4 regions of the Nocardia sp. NPDC020380 genome follow, and region 1 is predicted to be linked to each of the others. Evidence: riboswitches for the same ligand, from Rfam matches in the RefSeq annotation. Region 1 holds a riboswitch; each other region holds the start of a gene.

Region 1 (4,352 bases):
CGCAAGCAATTCGAGCTGATGCGTGATATCCAGATGATTGGTCGGCTCATCGAGCAGCAATACCGGCGTCTCCTGCACCAGCGCCCGCGCCAGCAGCACCCGCTGCCGCTCCCCACCCGAAAGCCGATGCACCGCCCGCCCCTCGAACCCGGCGAGATCCACCGCCCGCAACGCCTCTCCGACAACCTGTTGCTCGCCGCCCCCACCCGCACCCCAGGGCGGCAGATAAGGCGTCCGTCCCATCGCAACGAGTTCCCCCACCAGCAGATCCGCCTGCGGCCCCTCATCCTGCGCCACCATGGCGAGCAGTCGCGCCCGCCGCCGAGCCGAAACCCGATGCACGGCAACCCCATCGATGAGAACACTGCCGGCGGCAGGCGGCACCAACCCCGCCACCGTGCGCAGCAGCGTCGTCTTACCCGCCCCGTTCGGCCCTACGATGCCGATAGTTTCACCGGCCCGCACCTCGAAATCGACGCCGGAGACGACCGTCCGCCGCCCGGCAATGCAAGCCAGCCCCCGTACCTGCACCGAGCCGCCCGTGCTGTCGTTGTTCATGCGGTTCCGAATCGGTAGGTGCGGCGTCCCATCAGGAGGAGGAAGGCGGGCGCGCCGATGAGGCCGGTGAGGACGCCTACCGGGATTTCGGTGGGGCGGACCAGGACTCTGGTGGCGGTGTCGGCCACTACCAGGAAGAGGGCGCCGCAGAGGGCCGAGGCGGGGAGCAGGATGCGGTGACGCGGGCCCACTATGAGGCGGGCCGCGTGCGGCACTACCAGGCCGACGAAGCCGATCCCGCCGGAGACCGCGACCAGGACGCCCACCAGGACCGCCAGCAGGATGAACAACGCGATCCGCAACTGCCGCACCGGGACTCCGACCGAGGCGGCGGTGTCCGTGCCGAGGTTCAGGACGTCCAGCCAGTTGGCGGAGAGAAACAGCGCGAGGGCACAAGCGGCTACCACGGTGGCGGGGAGCAGGATTCGGGTCCAGTCGGCGCCCGCGAGGCTGCCGAGGAGCCAGAAGAGCACCGATTTGGCGGCGGCGGGATCACCGCTGCGGAAGACGATGTAACTGCTCAGCGCGCTGAAGGCCGAGCCGAGGACGGTGCCGGTCAGGACCAATCGCAAAGGGGTGAGGCCACCCTGGGCTACCGCGATCAGGAAGACGGCCGCGGCTGCTGCCAGGGCCCCGGCCAGCGCGCCTGCGGAGAGCGCCCAGAGCCCCGCTGCGGCAAAGCTTCCCGTGGTGATGACGGCCGCCGCGCCGACGCCCGCGCCCGAGGAGACGCCCAGGAGATACGGATCCGCCAGCGGATTGCGCACCAGCGTCTGCATGCCCGCGCCCGAGACCGCCAGTCCCGCTCCGACGATCGCCGCGAGCAGCGTGCGCGGCACCCGCAACTGCCACACGATGGTGTCGACGCCCAGATTGGCGGGTGCGAGTCCGGTTGCGCGCCGGTGCAGTACGTCCAGCACATCGTGCAGGGGAATGGTTTCGGCGCCGAATCCGGTCGCCACGATCATGGCGGCTAGCAGCAGCGCCGCCAGTACCGGCAGCGCGATCGCCGCCCGGGCACGGCTCATCGACGGAGCTCTCTGGGCAAATCGCGGCCTCTCCCGAGTTAGGTCCGGTGGGGGAGGTCTGACTCGCAGCCCGAAGGTTGCTCACAGTGGCGCGACCGTTCCGGGTTTGCACCGGATTCCCGCACCCACCGGGGATGACGGGACGGACTCTACCGTCCGGAAGTATTGCTCAGCGGATGCGGGTGCCCAGCAGGTGACGCACGCCGCTCACGAACAACTGCAGTCCGAAATCGAAGCGGGCGGTGGCGCCGGTGGTGTCGTAGAGGGGGGAGTGTTCCTCGGCGAGGGCGCCCGCGGAATCCATCTGGATGCGCGACTGCTCGTCGACGGTCTGGCCGAGCACGTAATAGAGGAGCGTGTAGGCCGCGAGATCCGCTTCCTCGCGCGTCATGCCCGCGCGAATGGCGGCGCTGGCCAGTCGTTCCCGCCCCTTGCTGGTGGTGAGCCGGGAAGCGTAAGTGGCCGAGACCAATTCGGCGCCGTCGCGGTAGGCGAGCAGGCAGGAGCGCAGCCGATGCGCGAGTTCGGTCATTTGCCCGGACCATTCGCCCGCACCGACCGGTTCGTCCATGGGTGCGAGCACGCGGTCCGCGACCGCGCCGAGCAGGGCCTGTTTGTTGGGAAAGTGCCAGTACAGCGCCCCCGGCTGCACGTGCAGCGAGCTCGCGAGCCGCCGCATGGTCAGGTCGGCGAGCCCGTACTGGTCGAGAATGGCGATGGCCCCGTCGACCACGTCCGTGCGATGAAGTTGCACTGCAGAATCCGACCCTCTCGTGTTCCGGCTCACGTTCCCGGCTGCTAGCCTACCCTGAACACCGTTCAAGTTGTTCGGCTACACGAGCCGGGCACGTTGCGATGCCCGGCCCGACCGGCCGGACGAAGGGACTCGTAGGCATGACCCAGGCAGCCGTCACCACCGAGGCCGGAAGCACTGCCGGCGACGACATTCTCGCCATCGCCCGTGAGCAGGTGCTCGAACGCGGAGTCGGACTCACCCAGGACCAGACCCTCGAGGTACTGCGACTGGGCGACGACCGGCTCGAAGAACTACTGAGCCTCGCGCACGACGTGCGCATGAAATGGTGCGGACCGGAGGTCGAGGTCGAGGGCATCATCTCGCTCAAGACCGGCGGCTGCCCCGAGGACTGCCACTTCTGTTCGCAGTCCGGCCTTTTCCAGTCCCCGGTGCGCGCCGCGTGGCTCGATATCCCGTCGCTGGTCGAGGCCGCCAAGCAGACCGCCAAGACCGGCGCCACCGAATTCTGCATCGTGGCCGCCGTGCGCGGACCGGACGAGCGGCTCATGGCGCAGGTCGCCGCGGGCGTCGAGGCCATCCGCAACGAGGTCGACATCCAGGTCGCCTGCTCGCTCGGCATGCTCAACCAGGAGCAGGTCGACCAGCTCGCCGCCATGGGCGTGCACCGCTACAACCACAATCTCGAGACCGCGCGCTCGCACTTCCCGAACGTGGTCACCACCCACACCTACGACGAGCGCTGGGAAACCCTGCGCATGGTGCGCGAAGCCGGTATGGAGGTCTGCTGCGGCGGCATCCTCGGCATGGGCGAAACCCTGGAGCAGCGTGCGGAATTCGCCGCGGACCTGGCCACGCTGGAGCCCGACGAGGTGCCGCTGAACTTCCTCAACCCGCGTCCCGGCACGCCGTTCGGTGATCTGGAGGTGCTGCCCGCCGCCGACGCGCTGCGTGCCGTCGCCGCCTTCCGGCTCGCCTTGCCGCGCACCATCCTGCGTTTCGCCGGCGGTCGTGAGATCACGCTCGGCGACCTCGGCGCCAAGCAGGGCATCCTCGGCGGCATCAATGCCGTCATCGTCGGCAACTACCTGACCACGCTGGGCCGGCCCGCCGAAGCCGACCTCGATCTGCTCGGCGAACTCAAGATGCCGATCAAAGCGCTCAACGAAACTCTCTGACCGCGGCGGGGCCTCGGCCCCTCCGACGCCGGTGGACCATGCGGAGCCGGTACCGTGAAGCGGTACCGGCTTCGGCGCAGCTCGACCAGGCTGTTCCACATCGAGACACGAAGGATCCATCGAGGTGATCGTGGAGATAGAGGAGCGCTACAACCCGTTCACGGGTAAGCGGATCGTGCCGGGGCTGGACGATCCGGTGCCGGCCGCCGCCGCACTCGGATTGGAGCCGCCGCGCTACTGCGAACAATGCGGACGCCGGATGATCGTGCAGGTCAGTCCCGACGGCTGGTGGGCGAAATGCTCCCGGCACGGTGTCCTCGACTCCACGCACCTGGAACACCGCTAGTGGCAACCGCATTCGCCGCCGCCGAACCGGGCGGGCTACGCACCGGCCCGCTGATCCGTGAGGTCCGCGCCGCGGTCATCGTGGCCGCGGCCATCGGCGCGGTGAGCGCGCTGGGCGGGGTGATCTGGGCGTATCTCGCACCGGCCGAACAGCTTGCGGTGGTCGACAAGAACCAAGGGGTGGCGCTCACCGGGGAAAGCGTGCACCGGTTCGATGCGCTGGCGATCTTCGTGCTCATCGGGTTCGTGACGGCGGTGATCACGGCGAGCGCGGCGTGGCGGTGGCGCAGTGCGCGCGGGCCGCTGGGGCTGCTCGGCATGTTGCTCGGCTCGGTGGGCGGGGCGGTGCTGATGAAGATCGTGGGCGAGGCGGTGGCCGAGCAGGTGCACACGCGGCCCGCGAATCCGGCGCTGCACACCATCGTGGAATTCGCGCCGTCCGTGGAGAGCTGGGCGGTGATCATCGTGCAGCCGTTGATGGCGGCGCTG
Region 2 (4,352 bases), on a different contig from region 1:
CGAACATTCCGATGACGGCGGCGGCGGAGAGTGCGCCGGTCATGAAGCTGGACAGGTGCCATTCCTTGGTGACGGTCGGCAGTGCGACGGCGATCACCGTGATGTCGTAGCCGTCGAGGAACATTCCCGCGGCCGACAGCACCATCACCTTGCGGTGGAACGGGGTCAGTTGCGTGGAGTCGAGGGCCGAGAAGGCATCGCGGGCCACTGGGACCTTCCTTACGGACACAGGGGTCCTTCCTTATGGAACTGAGTACTCAATCGTTTTAGCACTGGCAGTGGGATCGAGTCAGGGGTTCTCGCCAAGAGTTCAGAGTCTGCTCATTCATGTTCAGTGGCCGTTCGCTAGGGTGTCTTTTCGTGGCAACCGGTAGCGCACCGATCACGCAGCGGGATGTCGCATCGTCCCTCGGGGTCTCCATCTCCGCCGTCAGCCTGGCTTTGTCCGGGCGGCCCGGTGTGAGTGACCAGCTGCGGGAACGCATCCTCGAACGTGCCGAAGAACTCGGCTATCGGCCCAACGCTTCGGCGGTCGCCTTGCGCACCAACCGAACCCGGGTGCTCGGTCTGCTCATCCGGAATCTACGCAATCCGCACTTCCTGGACGTGATCGACGGCTTCGACGAAACCTGCGCCGCCGCAGGCTACGACGTGATGGTCGGTTCCTCCCGCTACGACCCGGACCGGGAAGGGCAGTTGCTGGACGCCTTCCAGCACCGCGCCATCGACGGCCTGGCCATCGCGCCCATCGGGGTGAGTCCGCAGGTGCGGGAATGGTCTTCGGTCACCAGTCGGCCGCTGGTCCTGCTCGATACCGCCGGCGGCCCGACCATGAGCGTGCGCACCGATCAGGAGACCGCGGTCGATCTCGCCGTCCGCCACCTGCTGGAGCTGGGGCACCGGCGGCTCGCCATGATCGTCGCGCCGGCGGACAAGTCGCCGGACCCCGAACGGCTCGAACGCTTCCGGCAGCTGAGCGTGGACCTCGGCTTCACCGCCCTGACGGTGACCACCGAACTGTCCGCCCGGGCCGCGCGCAGCGCGATAGCCGAAGCGCTGGCCGTGCCCGCACCGGAGCGGCCGACCGCGTTCATCGCCAACAGCGATTACATCGCCCACATAGCCTATCTCGCGGTGGCGGACGCGGGTCTGCGTGTCCCGCAGGATATCTCGGTGGTCGGTCACGACGATCTCCCTACTTCCGCCTCGCTGTACCCGGCCCTGACCACCATCGCGGTGGACCGCCGGGAGATCGGCCATCGCGCGGCGTCGTTGTTGCTCGACGCGTTGCACGAGCGTCCCATCGCCACCCGGAACATCGTCCTCCCGGTGACATTGCACGCGCGAGCTTCCACCGCGCCTCCACCCCGAGTGGACGGGTAGCGGTGCGGAACCCGTAAGAACTTCGCTATATTTGCGGGTGCAGCTGGTTCGCCGGAGGCGGAGTCGAGGAGCCCCTGATCCGCCCGATGGCGTCGAAACCTGGCGATGACGTTCGCGTTGTCGGCGTGGTGAGAGGGAACCCGGTGAGAATCCGGGACTGTCCCGCAGCGGTGAGTGGGAACGACAGCCGTCATTCGCACTGGGCGCATGAAGTGATGCCTGGGAAGCGACGGTCAGTAGGACAGCCCCGGCCGAGAGCGCCGGGATCGACCCCGTACGGGTCGGCGCCCATGAGTCCGAAGACCTGCCCGTTGTGCCGGATACGCCGTATCCGGCGGTCGTCGCCTCGTGGATCGGGCGTCACGCCGAGTGGACCGGGCACGGATCATGCGTGTGGGCTCGTTCAGCGTGCGTTCGAAATGGGTGGCGTCCCTCTGACTGCTGACTCTGGAGTTCATCGATGTTGAACCCTGACAACACTTTCACCGCCACTGTGCTGGGGCTGCCGCGAATCGGACCGAATCGCGAACTCAAGCGCGCCACCGAAGCGTACTGGGCGGGCCGCCTCGACGCCGCCGGGCTGCACGAGGTCGCCCGGGAGCTGCGGACGGCGCAGCTCACGCAGGTCCGGAATGCCGGGCTGGATTCCGTTCCGGTCGGCACGTTTTCGTATTACGACCAGGTGCTCGATACCGCCGTGCTGCTGGGCGCACTGCCCGAGCGGGTGCTCGGTATCTCCGACGAGCTGGACCGCTACTTCGCGGCCGCGCGCGGCAATGCCGAGGTCACGCCGCTGGAGATGACCAAGTGGTTCGACACCAACTACCACTACCTGGTGCCCGAGCTCGCGGCGGAGACCGAGTTCTCGCTGCACCCGGAGAAGCCGCTCGCCGAGCTGGAAGAGGCGCTGGCGCTGGGTGTTCCGGCCCGGCCGGTGATCGTCGGCCCGATCACCTTCCTGAAGCTGGCCAAGTCGGTGGACGGTAGCAATCTGCTGGACCGCCTGCCCGATCTGCTGCCGCTCTACGAGCAACTGCTCGGTCTGCTCGCCGATGCCGGTGCGAAGTGGGTGCAGATCGACGAGCCGTCGCTGGTCACCGATCTGTCCGAAACCGAACTCGCCGTGGTGCACACCGCGTACCGGCGGCTGGCCGAGCTGTCGGCGCGGCCGGCCATCTTGGTGGCCTCGTACTTCGGGCGGCTGGGTGCGGCGCTGCCGGTACTCGCGGAGACCGGGATCGAGGGCATCGCCGTCGATCTGGTCGCGGGCGGTGACGCGGATGTGGTTGCGGCGCGGTCGATCACGGACAAGCTGATCGTGGCCGGTGTCGTGGACGGCCACAATATCTGGCGCGTCGATCCGGACCATGCGCTGCCGCGGCTGACCGATCTGCGGGATGCCGGGGTGACGGTCGCGGTGTCGAGTTCCTGCTCGCTGCTGCACGTTCCGTACAGCCTGAAGCCCGAGACCGATCTGGAGCCGCGCCTGCGCAGCTGGCTGGCCTTCGGCAACGAGAAGCTCGCCGAGATCGTGCTGCTGGCCACCGCGCTGCACCGGGGCGAGGAGGCCGTGGCCGGTGGCCTGGACATCGCTCGCACCGCCGTGCTGGACCGCAAGGCCGACCGGCGACTGCACGTGCAGGCGGTGCGAGATCGCCTGGCGGAGCTGGACGCCGACGCGATCCGCCGCGCCCCGGCCGACGAGCGCCGCGTGCTGCAGCAGGAGCGGCTGCACCTGCCGCTGCTGCCGACCACCACCATCGGCTCCTACCCGCAGACCAGCCGGATCCGGGTGGCGCGTGCGGAATTGCGCAAGGGCGAGATCGATCAGGCCGAGTACGACGCGCGTATGCGCGCCGAGATAGCCGAAGTCGTTGCGCTGCAGGAGGAGATCGGCCTGGACGTGCTGGTGCACGGCGAGCCCGAGCGCAATGACATGGTGCAATACTTCGCCGAGCAGCTGGACGGTTTCGCCGCCACGGTCAACGGCTGGGTGCAGTCCTACGGAACCCGTTGCGTGCGACCGCCGATCGTGTACGGCGATGTGGTGCGCCCGGCGGTCATGACCGTCGAGTGGATCACCTACGCGCAGTCGCTGACCGCGAAGCCGGTGAAGGGCATGCTGACCGGTCCGGTGACCATCCTGGCGTGGTCGTTCATCCGCGACGATCAGCCGCTGGCCGATACCGCGCGGCAGATCGCCCTCGCGATCCGGGACGAGACAGTCGATCTGGAGGCGGCCGGTATCGGCATCATCCAGGTCGATGAGCCGGCGCTGCGGGAGCTCTTGCCGCTGCGCAAGGCCGATCAGGCCGCCTACCTGGAGTGGGCGGTGGATGCCTTCCGGCTGTCGACTTCCGGCGTCGCGGATGCCACGCAGATCCACACCCACCTCTGCTATTCGGAGTTCGGTGAGGTCATCGGGGCGATCGCGGGCCTGGATGCCGACGTCACCTCGATCGAGGCGGCGCGTTCGCACATGGAGGTGCTCGACGATCTCAATGCGGCGGGTTTCGACCTGGGCGTGGGCCCGGGCGTGTACGACATCCATTCGCCGCGAGTGCCGGGCGCCGAGGAGATCGAGCAGTCGCTCGCCTTGGCGTTGAAAGCCGTTCCGGCCGAGCGGCTCTGGGTCAATCCGGACTGCGGTCTGAAGACCCGTCGCACCGATGAGGTGACCGCGTCACTGCGCAACCTGGTGGCGGCCGCGCAGTCGCTGCGCTGATCGACGGCCGGGGTGTTCCGCCGCGTGCGGAACACCCCGGCCGCCTTCGGATCTCTTCTACTTTCGAGGCGAGCATGTATCCCATTTCCGGCCAGGGACGTCCGATACCGTGGCGCTCTCAACGGCTTTCACCGATCGTTTCCGGCGTGCCGTCGGTGGTGCAGAGCCTGCGCACCCATTCGGGGCCGCGGGTTCCGTTCTCCGTGGAGTTCAATCCACCTCGCGATGCCGCCGGGGAGGCCCG
Region 3 (4,352 bases), on a different contig from region 1:
CGGCATGGCACTGCGCACGCTGGCCTGCCTGCCGGGCGTCACCGGTGACTGGGCGATTCCGGGTGGCGGCCTGCACTATTCGACCAGCGGGCACTTCCAGCTGAACCTGCCCGAGCTGGTGCGCTTCGATCTACTGCCGCATCCGGTGCGGACGCTGTCGATGACGCGCCTGGCCGAGGCCCTGCTCGAAACGGACGATCCGCCGGTCAAGGCGCTGTTCGTGATCGCCGCGAATCCGGTGGGCTCGAATCCGCAGCAGGCCAGGGTGATCGAGGGGCTGCGGCGCGAGGATCTGTTCACCGTTGTGCTGGAACACTTCCCGACCGATACCGTGGACTACGCCGATATCGTGCTCCCGGCCACCATGCAGCCCGAGCATCTGGATGTGATCGCCGCCTACGGGAACATGTACCTGGTCTGGAACGAGCCCGCGGTGCCGCCGCCCGGCGAATGCCTGTCCACCACCGAGACTTTCCGGCGGCTGGCCGAGCGCATGGGCCTGACCGAGCCCGCGCTGTTCGACTCCGACGAGGACCTGGCCCGGCAACTGCTGAAGGGCTACGACGTGGAACGCCTGCGGGCCGACGGCTTCCTGAAGGTCCCGGTCAAATCGGTCCCCGTGGGCAAACTGCAGTTCATCTCGCGCCGCGCCGCGCAGGCCGGGCACGATCCGCTGGCGGGCTACAACCCGCCCGCCGATCCGGGCGACGGCCTGGTCCTGATCTCGGCCGCGTCGCACTACTTCCTGAACACGACCTTCGGTTCCAACCCCGAACTACGCCGCCGCGCAGGCGATCCGCGCGTCACCCTGCACCCGGACGACGCGGCGGCGCGCGGCATCGGCGAGGGCGACCCGATCACCGTCTCGAACGAGCGCGGCTCCTTCACCGCCGTCGCCGAGATCTCCGATGTGGTGCGCCCCGGTGTGGCCGCGACCCCGAAGGGCCGCTGGGCCAAGCTATCCGGCGGCGCCACCGTGAATGCCACCATCGCCGAACGGGATTCGGACCTCGGCGGCGGCGCCGTCTTCCACGACAACCGCGTCCGGATCACCCGGACACCGGCCGCCAACTGACCCCGCTCAGCTGGCGGCCTGGACCGAGCGCCGATTCTTGGTGCCGTACAGGGCTCGCCCCTGCGTGGGAGTGACGGTTTCGAGCAGCGCCGGGGGCTCGTTCTTCAGGTGCTGCTGCAGGATCTTCCCGGCCATCGGGGCGATGATCGGCGCGGCCATGATCAGGCCACGCTTGTTGAACAGCGTGAACAGCCAGACCAGGATGCGACCGGCCGGGCGGACCAGCAGGTCGACAATGCCCGGGCGGTCGAAGTGACCGAGCTTGCGCATCCATTTCGGCAGCGTCGCAATGGAAGCGAAGGAGAGGATGCGGGCGCCGAGGGCATAGGTGATGCCCGCGCCGTGCTTCGGGGAGGTGAACAGCATCTGCCGCATGCCCGCTTCGGCGCGCTCCGAGGTGCACAGGCGCGCACGGACATTCGCGTAGTACTCGCGCACGCCCTCGCGGGTGAGCGGCACCTCCTCCGGCTTGCAGGTCTGCAGCTCGGCGGCGATGCGGCACTCCTGCCAGTAGCGCGCCTCCTCCTCCGGGGTCAGGCCCGGCCCGAACATCTCGTAGGCCTTGAGCACCGACTGCCAGCCGGTGATGTGGATCCAGAGCTGGGTCTCCGGGCTGTTGGCGCTGTAGCGCTGGCCGCTGATGGGTTCGATGCCGGTGGACTTGGCATGAATCGACATCAGGTGCTCGGAGGCTTCGATCGCCGTCTTGCTGTCGCCGATCGCGACGATCAGGAAGTACGCGAAGGTCATGTCCAGCCGGTCGCGGGGATCGGTGTGGATCTTGCCGGTGTCGGCGACCGCGGCGGTCAGGAACGGGTCGAAGAACTCCAGAGCGACCGCGCGCTGGAAGCCGATCACGGCGGTGGGTGAGGTCCAGACCTTCCAACTCGGCGAATCCGGGCCGAAGAAGCCCAGATCGGTGCGTCGAAGCGTGGTCGGATCGAAGCTCATGTGCGCTCCTTCAGCGGGCTGCCCTGCGAATACAACGCAACCGTAGCAATTACTGCGGACTAATACAACGGTGCCGTAGGATTTGTTCGGACAGGATCCCGGCCGCGCCGTCGCGAATGACAGAATGAGGTCGATGAAGGTGAGCAAACCCGGCACCGACCGGCCACGCAGGCGCTACGCCCCACGCCTGCCACCCGAGCAACGCCGGGCACAATTGCTCGACGCCGCCTTCACCGTGCTGGAACGCGCGGAACTGCACGAACTCAGCATGGAAGCCGTCGCCGCCGAGGCCGGCGTCGGCAAGCCCGTGCTCTACACCGTCTTCAAGACCCGGGCCGAACTGGTCGAAGCCCTGCTCGAACGCGAACGCGAACGCGCCCTCGACCAGGTCGCCGACACCCTCCCCACCGATCTCCTCGGCGCCGACCCCGTGGTCGCCGCCTCCGCGACGGTGAAGGCCTTCGTCGATGTGGCACTACGTGATCCGACGCGCTGGCGCCTCATCCTCGCCGGCCCCGGCAGCGCACCCGACGAATACCGCGAGGCCATCCGCAGCTCCCGCGCCGGCGTCTTCGACCAGGCCGAGGCCCTGGTCCGCATGGGCCTGATCGCCGACCCGCGCTGGTCCGCCATGGATTCCGCCCTCCTCACCAACTCCCTGCTCACCATCGCCGAGATGCTCGGCCGCCTGGCCGTCAGCGATCCGGACACCTACCCCCGCGACCGCATCGAGGGTTTCGTACAGTCCATCGTCCAGTTGCTGATCGGCCGGCCGGCGAACTAGCACACTCCCGTTTCCCACCAGATGGGTGATCGTTTGACCTTGTGGCCAGGCATTTCGTATGGTCATGTGATCGGCGATTCGTTGGAATCCGGTGCAAATCCGGAACGGTCGCGCCACTGTGAGCATCTCGGTAGATGCGAGTCAGACACCGGGCCGCCGTGTTTCATACCGGCTGGGGGACGCGAAATCCCCTGTAAGCAAGGAGTTCTCGTGGCCACGTCCTATGCACCACGTTCCAGCCTCGGCACCGGCGCGCTGTCCCTGCCCACCACGGCCATGTGGCTGATCGGCACCACCGTGCTGGCATTGCTCGCCATCTACTTCATCGGCATCGATCAGGGCGCCGTCTCGGTGTTCGGCAGTGACATGCACGTGCACGAGTTCGTCCACGACGGACGCCATTTCCTCGGATTCCCCTGCCACTAGTCACGGGAATCGAGTACCCACAATGGAAAAACGGATCATCGGCCGGGGCGTCCTGCTGGGCGCGCTCGGCGGACTCTTCGCGTTCCTTTTCGCCCGGATCATGGCCGAGCCCATCATCGATCGGGCCATCGACTACGAATCCGGCCGCGACGACGCCCAGATGGCGCTGGACAAGGCGGCCGGGCTGCCCATGCCCGATATGGGACCCGACATCTTCACCCGCACCCAGCAGCAGAACATCGGCCTCGGGTTCGGCGTGATCGTGTTCGGCATGGCCATGGGCGCGCTGTTCGCGGTCGTCTACTACCTGGCCATGACCCGCTCGGGCAAGACCACGCCGCGCAATCTGGCACTGCTGGTGGCGGGCGGCATGTTCCTGGCGTTCTACGCGGTGCCGTTCCTGAAGTACCCGGCCAACCCGCCGTCGATCGGACATCCGGACACCATCAAGGAACGCACCGGGCTGTACGTGCTCATGATCGTGATCAGCACGGTGGCGCTCTTCGCGGCCCTCTGGCTGGGGCGCAGACTGGCCGCGCGGCTGGGCAATTGGACCGCGACCATTGCCGCGGGACTGTCCTTCGTGGTGGTCATGAGCATCGTGATGCTGGTACTGCCGTCGCTGGGGCATCTGTCCGCGAACAAGTCGTTCGGCGACTTCGACACGGAAACGCCGCAGCCGCTGAAGGATGCGGCGGGGACCATCGTCTACCCGGGCTTCCCGGCGGACGATCTGTTCCACTTCCGGTTGTACTCGTTCATCGCGCAGGCGATCCTCTGGGTCGTGATCGGCGTCGGATTCGCCTGGCTCGCACCGCGATTGCTCGGTGAGCGCGCCGCCGGCACCCCGGAACCGTCGACCGCGGCGGCATGAGCGCGGTCACCCGCCTCACCCTGGTGACGCATGCGATCACCGATGCCGTGCAGGCCGCCCGCTTCCCGGCCGATGAACCGCTGAACCCGCTCGGGTCGCGGTCGGCCGAGCAGGCGGGCGGGCTGTCCGGCGCGACCGCCGGCGCGTTCTGCGCGCCGGAGGCCCGCACCGCGCAGACCGCCGGGGCGCTCGGGCTCTCCGGGACCACCGAGGAAGCCTTGCGCGACTTGGATTGCGGCAGC
Region 4 (4,352 bases), on a different contig from region 1:
AGTTCGCGGGCGCGGGTCTCGAAGGTGTCGACGCGCTCGCGGGACTCGCTGCCGTCTTCGGTGAGGCCCAAGGCTTCTCGCAGGCCGGGGACGTTGACCTCGCCGCCCCAGAGCTGGCGGGCGCGCAGCATGGCCAGGACCAGGTCGACCTCGGCCTCACCGGCGGGGGCCTGGCCGAGGATGTGCAGGCCGTCGCGGATCTGGACGTCCTTGATCTCGCAGAGCCAGCCGTCGACGTGCAGGAGCATGTCGTCGAAGACTTCTTCGTCGGGGCGCTCGGCCAGGCCCAGGTCGTGGTCCATCTTGGCCGCGCGCATGAGGGTCCAGATCTGCTGGCGGATCGCGGGCAGCTTGGCCGGATCCAGCGCGGAGATGTTGGCGTGCTCGTCGAGCAGCTGCTCGAGACGCGAGATGTCGCCGTAGGTTTCGGCGCGCGCCATGGGCGGGATGAGGTGATCGACCAGGGTGGCGTGGGCGCGGCGCTTGGCCTGGGTGCCCTCGCCCGGATCGTTGACCAGGAAGGGGTAGATGAGCGGCAGGTCGCCCAGGGCGGCGTCGGTGCCGCAGGAGGCGGACATGCCGAGGGTCTTGCCGGGCAGCCATTCCAGGTTGCCGTGCTTGCCCAGGTGCACCATGGCGTCGGCGGCGAAACCGTCCGGGGCGGCCAGCCAGCGGTAGGCGGCCAGGTAGTGGTGGCTCGGCGGCAGGTCCGGGTCGTGGTAGATGGCGACCGGGTTCTCCCCGAAACCGCGCGGCGGCTGCACGATCAGCACCACATTGCCGAAACGCAGTGCGGCGATGACGATCTCGCCCTTGGGGTCGGCGGAGCGGTCGACGTACATCTGCCCCGGCGGCGGGCCCCACGCTTCGATGACCGCCGCGCGCAGGTCCTCGGACAGCGTGTCGAACCAGGCGGTGTAGGCATCGGCGCCGATGCGGATCGGGTTGCCCTCCAGCTGTTCGGCGGTCAGCCAGTCCGGATCCTGCCCGCCCGCCGCGATCAGTGCGTGGATGAGCGCGTCACCGTCGGCCTGCTCCAGTCCCGGAATCTCCCCTTCCGCGCCGAGATCGTAACCAGCCGAACGCATCTCACTCAGCAGCTTGATCGCACTGGCCGGGGTGTCCAGGCCGACCGCATTACCGATACGGGCGTGCTTGGTCGGATACGCCGACAGCACGATCGCGATCTTCTTCTTCGCGGCCGGAATATGACGCAGCCGCGCATACCGGGTCGCGATACCCGCCACCCGCGCGGCGCGCTCGGGATCGGGCACATAGGTCGACAGGCCGTCGGCGTCGAATTCCTTGAACGAGAACGGAACCGTGATGATGCGCCCGTCGAACTCCGGCACCGCCACCTGCGTGGCCACATCCAGCGGGGACAGGCCGTCGTCATTGGCCGCCCACTGCTCGCGCCCGCTGGTCAGGCAGAGTCCCTGCAGGATCGGCACATCCAGGTCGGCGAGCGCGCCCACATCCCAGGCCTCGTCATCGCCACCGGCGGACGCGGTGGCCGGCTTGGTGCCGCCCGCGGCCAGCACGGTCACCACGAGCGCGTCGGCTTCGCGGAGCCGGCTCAGCAGTTCGGGTTCGGCGGTGCGCAGCGAGGCGCAGTACACCGGCAGCGCCCGCGCGCCCTTGTCCTCGATGGCCGCGCACAGCGCATCGATGTAGCCGGTGTTGCCGGCCAGATGCTGAGCGCGGTAGTACACGACCGCCACGGTCGGCGCGCCCGCCGGGACCGGACGCGAATCCCGCTCCAGCTCACCCCAGCTCGGCATCTCCACCGGCGGCTCGAAACCGTGCCCGGTGAGCAGCACCGTGTCGGAGAGGAAGTTGTGCAGCTGCAGCAGGTTTCCCGGCCCGCCCGCGGCCAGATAGTTGTGCGCGTCGGCGGCCACGCCGCCGGGCACGGTCGAGCATTCCATCAGCTCGGCGTCCGGCGCGATCTCACCACCGAGCGCCACCACCGGAATCCCGCTGCCGCGCAGCGTCTCCAGCCCCTCCTCCCAGGCGCGTTTACCGCCGAGAATGCGCACGACGATCAGGTCGGCGCCTTCCAGCAGGCCCGGCAGATCGTCCGGCAGCAGGCGCGCCGGATTGCCGAGCCGATAGTCGGCTCCGCTGGCGCGTGCGCTCAGCAGATCGGTGTCGGAGGTGGACAGCAGCAGGATCACAGGGTCTCGGCCTTCCTCGGGTGACGCGCCCAGCACGGTTCGGCGCTCGACGGGAAGGTCTGACTGTCACAGTGGCGCGACCGCACCGGAATTGCACCGGTTTCTTCCGTTCGACGAGCGCGCCGACTCTATCGCGTTCGAACGGATGGTCGTGCAAGGCGGTGCGCGCAATGCCTGCACGGCCGTCGTATTCGGTCCGCGGGGCCCGCGGGCGCGCGGATCACAGTGCGGCAAAGGCTCGTCCGCGTCACTGTCCGACCGACCGGTCCGGGCGTACGCTGCCCGTATGCCTAGCACTCCGGGATGGGTCAGGCGGAACCGCTTCGCCGCCTGGTCAGGGTACTTCTGCATACTGGTTGCCTTCGCGACGCTGGCAATGACATTGACAGCAGCAGGCAGCGGCCACACCCAGTGGGCCATGATCGCGGGCATCATCTGCGCCGCCACCGTCCTCCTGGGACTCACCATCATGACGACGACCGTCCGCCGCGACCACGTGGAGCACCACCTGGTCCCCAACCTCCTCAACGACTGCTGGGAAAAGACCCCGCCCTACGCCCGGCTCCGCGGCGCCCCCAAATACATCGAACCCCGCCACTCCTGAGCGGACAGCACAAAACCCGAGCAGGGCCCCACGCATCAGCGTGGGGCCCTGCTCGATTCCGGCCGGCGACCCATCCAATTGCCGCCGTCCTCGCAGCTGGATTCGTCCGACCGCCGAGATCCTGCCGCGGGCCGACCCCGCTATCTGCCGTCACCCAGAGCCAGGGCGTCCTGCAATGCCCCGAGTCCAGCGGCGCCAAAGCCCTGTTCACAAGCCTGTGACGGCGGTCACTGCAGGCGTACGCTCGGAATATGCCGAATACTCCCTCATGGGTCCGGCGGAACCGATTTGCCGCCTGGTCAGTGTACTTTTGCGCTCTGGTTGCCTTCGCGATGCTGGCAATGACTTTGACGGCCGCGGGTAGCGGCCACGCCCGATACGCCCTCATCGCGGGCATCATCTGCGCGGCCGCCGTGCTGTTCGGCTTCGCGTCGATGGGCAGCACCGTGCACCGCGACCACGTCGATCATCACCGCACCCCGAATCTGCTGCAGGACAGCTGGCAACTCGCCCCGCCGTACGCGCGCGTACGCGGCGCCTCCCGGCCGGTCGAACCCCGCCGCTCCGCCTGAGCTCCCGCGGACAGGCGTCGGCGCCAGGCACCGACGCCCGCCGTAGGCTGGGCTGGTCATGGAGCGAAACGAAGCCGATTCCTGCCCGGGCGTGCTGCGCCTGCATCAGGCCGCCGACGGGCCCCTCGCCCGTATCCGCATACCCGGCGGGCGGCTGGAACCCGCACAACTGCAGGCCCTGGCCGAGGCCGCCGTCGAATTGGCCGACGGCAGTATCGAACTGACCTCACGCGGCAATGTGCAATTGCGGCAGGTGCGCGATGCCGCCGCCCTCGAAGAGCGCCTCACCACCGCCGGGCTGCTGCCCAGCACGACCCACGAACGGGTGCGCAACATCATCGCCTCGCCGCTGTCCGGCCGCGTCGGCGGCTGGGCCGACGTGCACGCTCTCGTCCCCGCCCTCGACACGGGATTGCGCGACCACCCCGGCCTCGCCGAACTGCCCGGGCGGGTGCTGTTCACCCTCGACGACGGGCGCGGCGATGTCAGCGGCCTGGGCGGCGACATCGGCATCCACGCCGTGGACGACGGCAATTTCGCACTCCTGCTGGCGGGCAAGGACACCGGACTACGTGTACCCGCCGCCGAAGCTGTCGATCTGATGCTCGCCGCCGCTCACGCTTTCCTTGCCCTGCGCGACGGGCAATGGCGATTGCACGAAATCCCCGACGGCCACGACAAACTCACCGAACAACTCGCCACCCACCCCGGACTGACCACTAGCCCCGACACGGTGGAAGTCACTGCACGCCAAGATATTCCGGTTGGCTGGCTCACCCAGGCAGACGGCAAGGTAGCACTGGGCGCGGGCGTGCGCCTGGGCTCGCTGCCCGCCCGCACCGCCGAATTCATCGCGGCGATCGAACATCCCGTCTACCTCACTCCGTGGCGCAGCATCGTCATCACCGACCTCGACGAATGGACCGCCGAACAGGTCGTGCGTGTACTCGCCCCGATGGGCCTCATCTTCGACGCCGCCTCCCCCTGGCTGCAGGTCAG

Evidence for each region. A riboswitch is a leader RNA that binds a small molecule or an ion and turns the genes downstream of it on or off. The one in region 1 is predicted to bind cobalamin.
Region 2: linked by a shared signal. The riboswitch ahead of metE (5-methyltetrahydropteroyltriglutamate--homocysteine S-methyltransferase) and the one ahead of ACH438_RS35170 (FecCD family ABC transporter permease) in region 1 are both predicted to bind cobalamin.
Region 3: linked by a shared signal. The riboswitch ahead of ACH438_RS23000 (CbtB-domain containing protein) and the one ahead of ACH438_RS35170 (FecCD family ABC transporter permease) in region 1 are both predicted to bind cobalamin.
Region 4: linked by a shared signal. The riboswitch ahead of cobN (cobaltochelatase subunit CobN) and the one ahead of ACH438_RS35170 (FecCD family ABC transporter permease) in region 1 are both predicted to bind cobalamin.

The regions. Positions count from the first base shown of each region.
Region 1 is NZ_JBIRVQ010000015.1:30,175-34,526, forward strand. It holds gene ACH438_RS35165 (ABC transporter ATP-binding protein) at 1-558, opposite strand, end outside; gene ACH438_RS35170 (FecCD family ABC transporter permease) at 555-1,586, opposite strand; cobalamin riboswitch at 1,619-1,754, opposite strand; gene ACH438_RS35175 (TetR/AcrR family transcriptional regulator C-terminal domain-containing protein) at 1,756-2,340, opposite strand; gene bioB (biotin synthase BioB) at 2,481-3,518, shown strand; gene ACH438_RS35185 (hypothetical protein) at 3,649-3,864, shown strand; gene ACH438_RS35190 (DUF2567 domain-containing protein) at 3,864-4,352, shown strand, end outside.
Region 2 is NZ_JBIRVQ010000019.1:18,471-22,822, reverse strand. It holds gene ACH438_RS39550 (MFS transporter) at 1-208, opposite strand, end outside; gene ACH438_RS39545 (LacI family DNA-binding transcriptional regulator) at 361-1,383, shown strand; cobalamin riboswitch at 1,476-1,710, shown strand; gene metE (5-methyltetrahydropteroyltriglutamate--homocysteine S-methyltransferase) at 1,844-4,108, shown strand; gene ACH438_RS39535 (methylenetetrahydrofolate reductase) at 4,264-4,352, shown strand, end outside.
Region 3 is NZ_JBIRVQ010000008.1:96,176-100,527, reverse strand. It holds gene ACH438_RS23015 (molybdopterin-dependent oxidoreductase) at 1-1,075, shown strand, start outside; gene ACH438_RS23010 (oxygenase MpaB family protein) at 1,082-2,026, opposite strand; gene ACH438_RS23005 (TetR/AcrR family transcriptional regulator) at 2,160-2,810, shown strand; cobalamin riboswitch at 2,837-2,982, shown strand; gene ACH438_RS23000 (CbtB-domain containing protein) at 3,087-3,236, shown strand; gene ACH438_RS22995 (CbtA family protein) at 3,259-4,110, shown strand; gene ACH438_RS22990 (histidine phosphatase family protein) at 4,107-4,352, shown strand, end outside.
Region 4 is NZ_JBIRVQ010000030.1:52,665-57,016, reverse strand. It holds partial or broken gene cobN (cobaltochelatase subunit CobN) at 1-2,000, opposite strand, end outside; cobalamin riboswitch at 2,100-2,319, opposite strand; gene ACH438_RS45495 (hypothetical protein) at 2,464-2,781, shown strand; gene ACH438_RS45490 (hypothetical protein) at 3,123-3,353, shown strand; gene cobG (precorrin-3B synthase) at 3,406-4,352, shown strand, end outside.